One region of the Clostridium carnis genome, then DNA from elsewhere that is predicted to be linked to it. Evidence: riboswitches for the same ligand, from Rfam matches in the RefSeq annotation. Region 1 holds a riboswitch; each other region holds the start of a gene.

What was found. Region 1 has a riboswitch for lysine ahead of lysA (diaminopimelate decarboxylase). Riboswitches for the same ligand answer to the same signal wherever they lie in the genome.
Region 2: another riboswitch for lysine. It lies ahead of ACYQ1T_RS05625 (Na+/H+ antiporter NhaC family protein); the one in region 1 lies ahead of lysA (diaminopimelate decarboxylase).
Region 3: another riboswitch for lysine. It lies ahead of ACYQ1T_RS12355 (APC family permease); the one in region 1 lies ahead of lysA (diaminopimelate decarboxylase).

Annotation. Positions count from the first base shown of each region.
Region 1 covers NZ_BAAHYS010000001.1:922,242-926,497, reverse strand. The annotation lists gene ACYQ1T_RS04275 (DUF1576 domain-containing protein) at 1-1,116, opposite strand, end outside; gene ACYQ1T_RS04270 (hydrolase) at 1,416-2,090, shown strand; lysine riboswitch at 2,217-2,381, shown strand; gene lysA (diaminopimelate decarboxylase) at 2,547-3,839, shown strand; gene ACYQ1T_RS04260 (DUF3006 domain-containing protein) at 4,031-4,255, shown strand; gene lepB (signal peptidase I) at 4,255-4,256, shown strand, end outside.
Region 2 covers NZ_BAAHYS010000001.1:1,213,504-1,217,759, reverse strand. The annotation lists gene ACYQ1T_RS05630 (aminopeptidase P family protein) at 1-1,197, shown strand, start outside; lysine riboswitch at 1,287-1,459, shown strand; gene ACYQ1T_RS05625 (Na+/H+ antiporter NhaC family protein) at 1,569-3,305, shown strand; gene ACYQ1T_RS05620 (DUF5680 domain-containing protein) at 3,417-3,872, opposite strand; gene ACYQ1T_RS05615 (aminopeptidase P family protein) at 4,038-4,256, shown strand, end outside.
Region 3 covers NZ_BAAHYS010000001.1:2,561,799-2,566,054, forward strand. The annotation lists gene ACYQ1T_RS12340 (ABC transporter ATP-binding protein) at 1-21, shown strand, start outside; gene ACYQ1T_RS12345 (ABC transporter permease) at 24-842, shown strand; gene ACYQ1T_RS12350 (ABC transporter permease) at 846-1,637, shown strand; lysine riboswitch at 1,731-1,905, shown strand; partial or broken gene ACYQ1T_RS12355 (APC family permease) at 1,992-3,315, shown strand; gene ACYQ1T_RS12360 (hypothetical protein) at 3,464-4,027, shown strand; gene mprF (bifunctional lysylphosphatidylglycerol flippase/synthetase MprF) at 4,167-4,256, shown strand, end outside.

The sequences.
Region 1 (4,256 bases):
TAAATTAAGTCCACCATGAAGTGATCCTATATTTGTTACCATATTTAAGTGAAGAATTCCAGCTAGTATTCCTATTTTAAATCCAAATTTACCTGCAATTGGAGCAAGGGCTGTGGAAAATAAAATAGATAATAATAAAGTAGGCGAATTCATAGGAGCTACATGAAAATAAGATGCAATACAAGCACCTAAAACTATAGGTATTGTATTTTTTAAATGTTTTCCAAAGCAGCCAAATCCCATAATTGTAAATATACCTGCCATTGTAGGACCATTTAAATCTCCTTTAATAAGAATTACAAATAGTGTATAAAATAGTCCAAGTATTCCCATATTTATATAAGAAGCTTCTCCAAAGAGAAGGAAAAAGTCGCTAACTAGCCTACCAGTTTGCTTATTTATTTCAATAAGCTTTTCTTTAGGTTTATTACTAAAAATTAACCCAATAATTATTAAATATACAGATATTATAGTTAAAAATATTGTGAATTTAATATTAGAGCCAGTATGCCAAATAAGTCTTGTTTCAAAATTAATTCCAAAACCACGGAATATAGACATTAATAAAGTAGCAAATAATCCACCAGCAAAGCCTATATTATATAAATTATACCCATTATGAGATTTAATGCAATGGGATGCTATAGGAGCTAAAATAAATCCTGTAAAAATCCCAATTAAATACCCTAGAACTATACCTTGAAATGTTGAAAAATGCCCTGTAAAACTAAGTTGACTAACTGTTGGTGCAAGAGAAGTAGCTAAAAGAGCAACTAAAACATAATTTAAAAATGGTTCTTTTTGATATTTTGAAAATAAATATGTTCCTATGATTATTGGCCAAATATTTAATATATTTTTACCGAAAAAAGAGAAGCCTGTCATTAACCATAAGGCCATTATAGTAGACCCATTTGGTTTTATACCTATACATACAAGTATTAAAATAGAAATGCTACTTGTTAAAGCTGCATTTACTAAAGTTGCACCAATGCCTCCAACTTCAAAATAATCTGTAATTAAAATGTCTGGAGTAAATATTATAGACTTTAAGCCATTAAAAATCTCCTTGGGTGAGTCTATAAAAAGTGCAAAAATAATAAAAAATAAATACATTATTAGCAATACGATATATGGGGGATAGAGTTTCTTTTTTAAAGTCATTAGAAATCACCTCTCTTGTATAGTATTGTTTGAAAAATAATTATTAAAAGTAAAAAATTATAGTTGATAAATACCTTTGATTTGTGTAAAATTCGTAGGTATTGTTTTATTAAAAATAATATATTTAGATACAATTATTATACATATATAATTGCAAGTAATATCTTTAAATATAATTATAAAGTAGTATAATATAAATTGGAAATATAAAGTGGTAAATAATTAAAAATCATAAGCAATAGGGGGAGCATATGGAAGTTAAAAAGACCAAACAAGTACCAGAAATTAAGGGGATATTAAGAAGTCATGTAGTTGAAGTGCCAACTTGTATAAGAGATTGCACTGGAATAAAAATCTTTGGTAAGAGAATAAAATCGTTATTGTTTACTACAGATGTTGCTATTATAAGAAATACAAATGCAGATGCTATAATAGCAGTTTATCCATTTACTCCTCAGCCTCTAATAACACAAGCTTTAGTAATGGCTGCTGATGTTCCAGTATTTTGTGGCGTTGGAGGAGGAATAACACAAGGCAAGAGAGTTGTTAACCTTTCCCTAGATGCAGAGTTTAAAGGAGCAATGGGCGTTGTAGTTAATGCACCAACATCAAATGAAATAGTAAAAAGTATTAGAGAAACTATTGATATACCAGTAATTGTAACGGTAGTTTCAGAATGTGAGAATATTAGAGAAAGAATTGATGCTGGAGCAACAATTCTTAATGTATCAGGTGGGAAAAATACACCTAAAATAGTTAGAAAAATAAGAGAAGAATTCCCTATATTCCCCATTATGGCAACTGGTGGACCAACAGAGGAGACAATTATTGAAACAATAGAAGCTGGAGCTAATGCTATAACATATACCCCACCATCATCAGGAGAAAAAATGGGAGAGTTAATGGATAAATATAGAGGTGAATGAAAGTTACTTAATAAAAAAAAAATTCTGAAAATAAATATAGAATAATTTTGTAAAAAGTGTATAATAATATTAATAGAAAGATTTAAGAGATTAAATATAAAATTTAGTTTCTCACTTTAAAAGAATTACCAAGGTAGAGGAGCTGTTATAAAGAGTATCTATGATTAGCCGGCAGGCTTCGAGGCATAGAGAAAGGGATAATAGCCGAAGAGATATCAATGCTAAAAGTTATTTCTGGGTATGTATATAATATATACATAACTGTCACGTAAGTGGAGAGCTACAATGGCATTAAATTGCAAAATTATGAATTAGGTAAATACCTAAAAGTATTTATAAATAAAATACTAACATAATTATAGCTATCATTAAACTTATGTAAGTCTACCACTATGGATAATTCCGTAGTGGATTTTTTATTATTAAAAAAATAGATAGTTAAAATGGAGGTAAATTATGAGACTATTTGGGGCAAGTCGATGTAAAGGAAATGATTTAGTAATTGGAGGTATTAGTGCAAAGGAGCTAGCAAAGAATTATGGAACTCCATTATATGTAATGGATGAGCAATTAATTATTGATACCTGTAGAAGCTATTATAAAAATTTTAAATGTAGAGAAACTGGAAATAGAGTTGCCTTTGCAGGAAAAGCATTTTTAACAGTAGCAATGTGCAAGTTAATAAAAGAAGAGGGGCTTTTTTTAGATGTTGTTTCAGGGGGAGAGTTATATACTGCTTATAAGGCAGAATTTCCATTGGAAAATATATATTTTCATGGAAACAATAAAACAATAGATGAAATAGAACTGGGAGTAAAACTTGGAGTTGGTAGATTTATAGTTGATAATCTTTTAGAACTTGAAAAGGTAAATACAATAGCCAGAAAGTATAAAAAAGTTCAAAAGATATACCTAAGGTTAACTCCAGGTATAGAGGCTCACACACATGATTATATAAAGACAGGACAAATAGATTCTAAGTTTGGGTTTGCGCCAGTTGGTAATATAATTTTAGATGCAGTTAAAACTGCATTAGAATTTGATAACATTGAACTAGTAGGGTTACACTGTCATATAGGATCACAAATTTTTGAAACTGAACCCTTTGGTGATGCAGCAGAAGTTATGTTAAACTTTATTAATACTATCAAGCAAGAAACAGGACATTTAATTGAAGAGTTAGATTTAGGTGGAGGTTTTGGTATTTATTATTCAGAAGGTGATAAGCCAAAGGAAACTGAGGAATATTGCAATGTAATATTAAATAGAGTAGATGAAGTATGTAAAAAGTTATGTCTTAAAAGACCAATTTTAACTATAGAGCCAGGTAGATCAATTGTCGCTAATGCAGGGACTACATTATATACAGTAGGATCTATAAAAGAGATACCTGATATAAGAACTTATGTAGCTGTAGATGGAGGAATGACAGATAATATTAGACCAGCATTATATGGTGCAAAGTATGAAGCTGTTATTGCTAATAAAGTAAATGATAAATTAACAGAAAAAGTAACAATAGCAGGCAAGTGTTGTGAGTCAGGAGATATACTTTTAAAAGATATTAAAATACAAAAAGCTGAGAGTGGAGATATATTAGCAGTATTTTCAACAGGAGCATATGGATTTTCAATGTCTAATAAATATAATAAAAATTTAAGACCAGCAGTTATATTTGTAAGAAACGGAGAGGCAAAAGTTGTTGTTAAAAGACAAAGTTATGAAGAATTATTAGAAGGAGAGCTATAGAAAGTATTATATAAGCTTAAAATAAAGCAAAAGCTATTTGATTTTTATTTTATCAAATAGCTTTTTATTTTAATAATGTGTAAAAAAATTTAACTGACACAAAGCTGATATTTAAATTTAAATCAAATGTGTTATACTAAAATATAAGTATAAAAAAAGAGAGGTGAATAACAACAGGATTGTTATATTATATGGAAAAACAACTTTTTATTGTAGATAGAATTGAAGGTGAATATATAGTTTTAGAAGCACCTAATAATAAAATTATTAATATAGATAAAAAAGAATTAACAGATAATATAAAAGAGGGAGATATATTAATTAAAAAAGGGAATAAATTTATTCTTGATGAAGTAGAAACTAGAATAAGAAAAGAAAGAATAGAAAAAATCGTGAAAGGTTTGTGGGAAGATTAAT
Region 2 (4,256 bases), 290 kb from region 1:
GATAATTCTATTGTCATATTGTTTGCAGGAAATGCACCTAAAAAAACTGCAGACGAAAAATATCAGTTTACTCCAAATAGAAATTTTTATTATTTAACAGGAATAGCGGAAGAAAATCATATTTTAGTTATGAGTAAAATAAATGGAGAGAAAAATTCCAAGTTATTTATAAAGGATATAGATCCAATAGCTGAAAAATGGGAAGGCAAATCTATAAGAAAACAAGAAGTATTTGATGTTTGTGAAATTAACGATGTTGATTATAAAAGTAATATAGACTCTTTTATAAATAGAATAATATCACAAAGAGAAGAATTAAATTTATATTTAGATTTAGAAAGAGATAACTATAGTTCAAGATTAAGTATTTCAGAGGAGTTTTCTAGGGAAATATGCAGGAAATATCCACAATTAAATATAAAGAATATTTATAGTATTATATCTAGATATAGGCTTGTAAAAACAAAAGAAGAGATAGCTGAAATACAAAAAGCTATAGATATTACAATAGAGGGTGTAAATCTGTTAATGAAGAGCTCAAAGGCTGGATTAAAAGAGTATGAATTAGAGGCATATTTTGATTTTGTTTGTAAGAGTAATGGAGTTAAAGATTTTGCCTTTAAAACAATAGCAGCTGCAGGGGAAAATGCAACAATACTTCATTATGTTGATAATAATTCAGAATTAAAAGATGGAGATTTAATTTTATTTGATTTAGGAGCTCAACATAATTACTATAATGGAGATATATCAAGGACATTTCCTATAAATGGAGTATTTTCTGATAGACAAAAAGAAGTTTATAATGCTGTTTTAAGAGTTAATGAAAAGGTAATTAAGTCAATGAAGCCAGGAGTGAAATTTTTAGAACTTAATAAACAGGCTAAGGATTGGATTGCAGATGAGTGTATTTCACTAGGTTTAATAACAAATAAAGAAGATGTTACAAAGTATTATTATCATAGTATAGGACATAGTTTAGGAATGGATACTCATGATTCAGATATGCCAAATAGAGATGTAACATTTGAAGCTGGAATGGTTTATACTGTTGAACCGGGAATTTATATACAAGAAGAGGGTATAGGTATAAGAATAGAAGATGATATACTTATAACGGAAGATGGCTATGATATCTTAACAAAAAATATGATAAAAACAGTAGAGGACATAGAAGCATTTATGAAAAGTAATTAAGCTTTAAATGTTAAAATTTTCTGAATATGTAATAAGAGATATTGCATGAAAGTAATAATATCTATATAATTTAATTAAACGTGAATAATAAAAAGAGTAGAGGCGCGTTAATTAATAGTACTGCTAATGAGGTAAGCACTAAGATTTAGTAGGAAAGGAGTTATCGCCGAAGCATACAACTAATGCTTTAAGGTTGTATAGCTGGGGTTGCATAAAATATGTGCAACACTGTCACAAAATTTTGTGGTGAGCTATTATTTGAGGATTTTTTAGTATATTATTTGAAGTATATCTAGAGCCTTGAGTGAAAACTCAAGGCTCTTTTTTACTACTTTTTAATTATTCACAATAATTAGAAGGGAGAAATTAAAATGAAAAACAACAGAAATTTAAGGGTATTTTTGATGACTATTATGATGTTAGTTCTATCGACATCGGTAGTTTTTGCAGCGGAGGTAGATGCGGCAACTAAAAATGCAGATCATTATGGGTTACTAACTTTAATACCACCAATAATTGCCATAGTGTTAGCATTTTTAACTAAGAACGTTATAATATCATTATTTATTGGGGTATTATCAGGAACTTTTTTAGTGCAGTTAACTAATAATAGTTTGGGGGGGGCTTTTATTCAATCATTCATAGATTTTGTTTCTAGAGCATTAAATTCTCTTGCAGATCCATGGAATGCAGGTATTATATTACAAGTATTAGCTATTGGAGGTGTTATTCATTTAGTAGCTAAAATGGGTGGAGCTAAAGCTATTGCTGAGGCATTAGCTAAAAAAGCTAAAACTGCTCGAAGTGCTCAAATGGTAACTTTATTATTAGGAATAGCAGTGTTTTTTGATGACTATGCAAATTCATTAATAGTTGGACCTATAATGAAGCCAGTAGCAGATAAAATGAATATATCTAGAGAGAGATTAGCATTTATAATTGATGCTACGGCAGCACCAATAGCAGGACTAGCTATTATTTCAACATGGATAGGACTTGAGGTTGGTTTAATAAATGATGCGTTTGCAAATGGAATAGGTCAACAAGTAGATGCTTTTGGAATATTCCTACAAACAATACCATATAGATTCTATAACATATTAATTATAGCATTTGTATTTATAACATCATTACTTTTAAAGGATTTTGGACCAATGTATAAAGCTGAAATAGCAGCAAGAAGAAGAAAGCTTCATTTAGAAGATGAAGTTGCTATAGAAGACAATAAAAATACACTTGATAATTCAGATCTAGAGCCAAAAGAAGGCGTTAAATTAAGTGTATGGAATGCTATAATTCCAATAGGAACTTTAGTAATTACAGCATTAATTTGTTTCTATTATAGTGGATATACTACTATAATGGGGGGAGAAGATATAGCTATACAGCAATTAATAACTAATTCACCAACATCCCTTGAAGCAATACAAAAGATTTTTGGTAATTCAGATGCTTCAGTAGCATTATTCCAATCTGCATTAATAGCTAGTATAGTAGCTATAGCAATGGGAGTATTTAAAAAAATATTTACTTTATCAGAAGCTATTGACACTTGGATAGATGGAATGAAACCATTAATTATAACTGGAGTTATATTAATATTAGCATGGTCATTAGGATCAGTAATTAAAGATTTAGGAACTGCAAAATATCTAGTTTCTATGTTATCAGGATCACTTCCATATTTCTTATTACCAAGTTTAATATTTATGCTTGGAGCAGTAATATCATTTGCAACGGGAACAGCATATGGAACTATGGGGATATTAATGCCACTAGCAATTCCACTAGCATATTCAATAAATCCAGATATGAGTTATGTTATAGTAAGTACAAGTGCCGTACTAACAGGAGCAATATTTGGGGATCATTGCTCACCAATATCAGATACAACTATACTTTCTTCAATGGGAGCTGGATGTAATCATATAGCTCACGTTAAGACACAAATGTGGTATTCATTATTTATAGCATCTATAACAGTAGTATTTGGATATATACCAGCAGGATTTGGATTACCATGGTATATTGTTTTACCAATATCCTTATTAGCAGTATTTATAGGGGTTCAATTGTTAGGAAAGAAAGTAGAAGTAAAAGCAGAATAACTAGAAAATATATACAAAAAATTTTTATAATATATAGGAATTAGATTTAAAATATAATTAAGCTTAATAAACCAAAAGGTAGAAGAATAAAACTCTTCTACCTTTTTCAATTTAATGAAGTTTTCCACCATGGAAGTGAAGTTTAAATATTTCATTGCCATTATGTTTTATAGTTTCTACTCCGTTAAAAGAACTAACATCTCCATCCCAGTTACATTCATATATAAAATCATCATCCTCTAAATATTTTGGACCTCTAAAAGGTGATTCAGAGCTAACATTTTTTAATGCCTTCTTTAAAAAAGAAGAAAATCCACTTGGAATATCATCAGTTAAAAGTTGTCCTTTATAATTCATTCCCCAACAAACCTTTTCATTATGCCAAATTAATTCTTCACCAATGAAATTTTTATTACCAACATAGCTATCTAGATAGTAGTAATTATATTTTTTAAAAGCATAATCTTTAGAGCTTGGCCTAGAAGGCTCTTCTCTTTTTATACCAGAAGCATAAGTATTTTGTTTAGCCTCTACTAAAAATTTTTTGAATTTCAATAAGTCTCCCATATAAGTTCCTCCTTTTAAATACCATATATTAAATTATATAAAAAAAAATCTCACTATTCAACAAAGTTTTCAGAATATAAAATAAATTTTAAATAAACAGAATATATAATATAATTACTGATATGTAATGTATAATTATATTATGAAAATTAAGGGGGCAATAGAATGGAAAATATAAATAAACTAAGACAAATAATGAAAAAAAATAATATAACTCATTATATAATACCAAGTAGTGATCCTCATCAAAGTGAATATGTATGTGAGTATTATAAAGGTAGAGCATATATTTCAGGATTTACTGGATCAGCAGGTACACTTTTAGTTGCTTTAGACAAAGCTATGTTATGGACTGATGGTAGATATTTTATTCAAGCAGATAAA
Region 3 (4,256 bases), 1.6 Mb from region 1:
ATTTATAGAAATGAGGTGTAGATATGAGTAAGTTTAAAGGAGTAAAATCATATCTAACATTTGCAAGAAATTCTTTTCAAAGAAATTTATCATATAGAGCTAATGCTATTATATTTTTCTTTGGAGAATTAATGATACTTGCAGTAACATACTATCTTTGGAAAGCAATATATAGTAGTTCAGAAGTAGATATAATTAATGGATTTACACTTAATGAAATGATTATTTATGTTCTTATTTCTTTTATTACAGGTGCAATAGTAAATGCTGATGTAGCTCATTTAATAAGCAGAGAAGTTAAAGATGGATCAATTGCTATAAATTTAATTAGACCTATAAATTTTGAAAAAAGAATGCTATTTGAAGGTTTAGGAAATTTATTATATAACTTTATTGTAGTTTTTATAATAGGATTTTTTGCAGTTACATTTTTGTTTTTTAAATATACTGGAAATATTAATTTACTTAATATTATTTTTTATTTTATAAGTATCTTTTTAGGGTTTATAATTAGTTTTTATTATAGTTATGCCTTTGGTCTTTTATCTTTTAAAATAACAAATATGTGGGGATTATCACAAATTATGCAGGCTATAATCCAGTTGCTTTCAGGAGCATTAATTCCAATTACCTTCTTTCCAAATTGGTTACAAAATATTTTTAATATTCTTCCATTTGGCTCTATGATTTATACTCCAAGTATGATTTATTTAGGAAAACTAACATATATGGAAAGTATAAATGCTATGTTTATACAGCTAATATGGGTTTGTGTTTTAGCTTTTATAGCTAGAAGTATGTGGAAATCATTAATTAAAGAATTAACTATTTTAGGAGGGTAGATCATGTGGAAATATATAAGATTATATTTTAAGTTTTTGCAGCAATATATTAAAAGTTTAATGGAATATAGAACAGATTTTATATTAGGACTTATTGGGTTTATCCTTGTACAATTTACAGGAGTAATTTTTATTAGACTTATATTTAATGTAATACCAACTTTAGAAGGATGGAGTTTTTATGAAATATTATTTATATATGGTTTTGCTCAAATACCTAGAGGGATAGATCATGTATTTACAGATTATTTATGGATATTTAGTTGGAAAACAATAGTTAAGGGAGAATTTGATAAATATTTATTAAGACCTTTAAATCCTTTATTTCAAGTTATTTCAGAAAGTTTTCAACCAGATGGTTTTGGGGAAATTATAATAGGAGTTTCTTTAGTTGGAATATCATCAAGTAAACTTGGAATTAATTATAATATAAAGGTAGTTACTTTATTTGTTTTTACTGTTTTTTGTGCCACTTTAATATATACAGCTATAAAGCTCGCAACAACTTCTTTAGCTTTTTGGGTTAAATTTGCACAGTCATATTTATTTATGGCATATCAAATAAGTTCTTTTGCTAAATATCCTATAAAAATATATAATTCAGGAATTAAATTTATTTTAACATTTATAATTCCATTTGCTTTTACTGGATATTTTCCAGGCGCTTATTTTATAGGAAAGGGAAGTTTTAAAACAGGAGTTATTTTACCTTGTGTAGTTAGCTTAATATCAATTATAGTAGCTTATTTTATTTGGTTAAGTGGTATAAGAGTATATGAAAGTGCTGGAAGTTAAATTATAAGATATTATAGGGTTAAATTAAATACTTGAAAATAATGCCTTTGACTTTTTTTAGATATTTGTTACAATAGCATGTGAAAATATAATAGGTAAGATAGAGGTTGCATCAATAAAGAGTAACATTAAGGAGTTAAGCACGAAGAGATAATGTAAAAGGTATTGATGCCGAAGTGTAAGATTTAAGCTTTAAGATTTTACATTGGGTTTGTATAAAATATATACAAAACTGTCACAATAAATATTGTGAAGCGCTATCTTTGTGTTTGTAAAAGTTTTATACCAAGTACAAGCTCGAAGAATAGTCTTTGAGCCTATTTTTTTATCTTAAAACATAGGAGAAGAAAACATATGAAAAACAATAATTTAAAAAAAGAAATTAGCTTATTTATGGCTACAATGCTTGTTTGTGGAAATATGATAGGCTCAGGGGTATTTATGTTACCGGCAACTCTTGCAGAGGTATCAGGGCCTTTTGCCACATTAATAGCATGGGGAATTACATCAATTGGATCAATATTAATAGCAATTTCTTTTGCAAATCTTGGTTCTAAATATCCAGCTACAGGTGGAGCATATCAATATACTAAAGAAGCTTTTGGGGAGTTTGTAGGTTTTTTAAGTGCATGGCTTTATTGGAATGGTTCTTGGATAGGGAATGCGGCTATAATAGTAGCATTATCTAGTTATAGTGCAGCTGTAATACCAGCTCTTAATAAACCAATAATATCTATAATTTATACAAGTTCAATATTATGGATTTTTACTATAATAAATATAGTAGGTGTAAAAAAAGCAGGAAAGATTCAATCTTTTGCAACTGTTTTTAAAATAGTATTTTTTGCATTATTTATAATAGTAGCATTTTTAAATTTTGATTCATCAAATTTAATGCCTTTATTACCAGCAGAAAAGGGATTAAATACAGTACCATTAGCTGCAGCTTCAACTTTATGGGCTTTTGTTGGACTTGAAAGTGCTACAGTTACGGCAGGAGAAATTAGTAATCCAGAAAAAAATGTAAAAAAGAGTACTATTTATGGTATGTTAATTGCATCTATTATTTATATACTAATAAGTATTGCTAGTATGGGAGCTATGCCTAATGATAAACTTGCAGCAAGTTCAGCACCACTTACAGATATACTAACTAATATATTAGGAACATCAATAGGAAAACCATTAACTATAGCAGTAATTGTATGTATATTAGGAACCTACTATAGGATGGTTATTATCTACAGCGAGAGTTGCTTATGCAGCAGGGGAAGATGGAGTATTTCCAAAATACTTTGGAGAATTACATCCAAAGTATGCAACACCAGCAAAAGCTTTAATAACAGGATCTATTTTAGTAAATATACTTTTAGTAATGAACTATCAAAAAAGTATGGTATCAGCATTTACATTTATAACAATACTTGCAACGTTAGCATTTTTACCAATTTATTTACTAACAGCAGCAGCAGAAATAATGTTAATGTTTAAGGGACATAAAGAATTTAACTTTAGAATATTTATAAAAAAATCTTTGATTCCAATATTAGCATTTGTTTATACAATATGGACTATATATGGATCAGGTGCTGAAACTGTAATGTGGGGATTTATATTAATGTTACTAGGAGTTCCATTTTATATATATAATCATCACAAAAATAAAATTAGTAATTAGAAATATAATTATAAGAATATTTAATATTAACTGAAATACAAAGGCAGATTTAGTATAATACGAATCTGCCTTTTTTAGTTTTAAATAAATAAATTTTTAATTTAGGGGTAAATTATTTTTGAGCAAGAAAATTAAGGAGGAATTTAAAATGAAATTTAGATCACTTATTTTATCATTAATCCTTGGAGTTACTTTATTAGTTGGGTGTGGTAAAACAACTAAGGAAGAAGTACAAAATAATGAAAAAACTCCACAAATTACAGATGAAGCTCCAGATGTAGTTACTTCTCCATCAAGAGTAACTGATGAAGCAACTTTAGAAAAAGCATCTAAAGAAAGTTGGATTATAATATTAGAAAAAGATGTAAGTACAAATAAAGATGTAGTTTTAGAAGGTGGATTATATAAAGCTGATAAAGAAGATATAAGTAAAAAGGTTCCTACTTCACGTGTTTTAGCATTATATAAAAAAGCTGAAGATAAGACAATAGAAGCTACGTACACTTTAACTACTCCTAAATTAATAATAAAAGATGAAAATGCTAAAATTGAAGGTGGAACTATTAAAGGCGATGTATATATTGAAAAAAATGGTGTAAAACTAGAGGATGCTACAATTGAAGGAAATGTATACTTTAAAACTGAAGAAGCTAAAGGATCTTTTCATTTAAGTGAAAAATCTAAGGTAACAGGAAGCATGGAAGTAAAATAATAAATAAAAAAGGTCTTATTCTTAATTGAAATAAGACCTTTTTTGTGGGAAAATAAGTTGTTGGAGTTATGTGCCATGTAATTAATATTAAAAGACATAATATTAACAAAAGGATTATATTTCTTAGGGGGATCAAAATATGGAAGGTTTAAAGAAGTATCTGCTATCGGATAAGAAGCAGTTATTAAAAATTATAGTAGAGATTATAGCTGTTATAGTTATTTTTTAC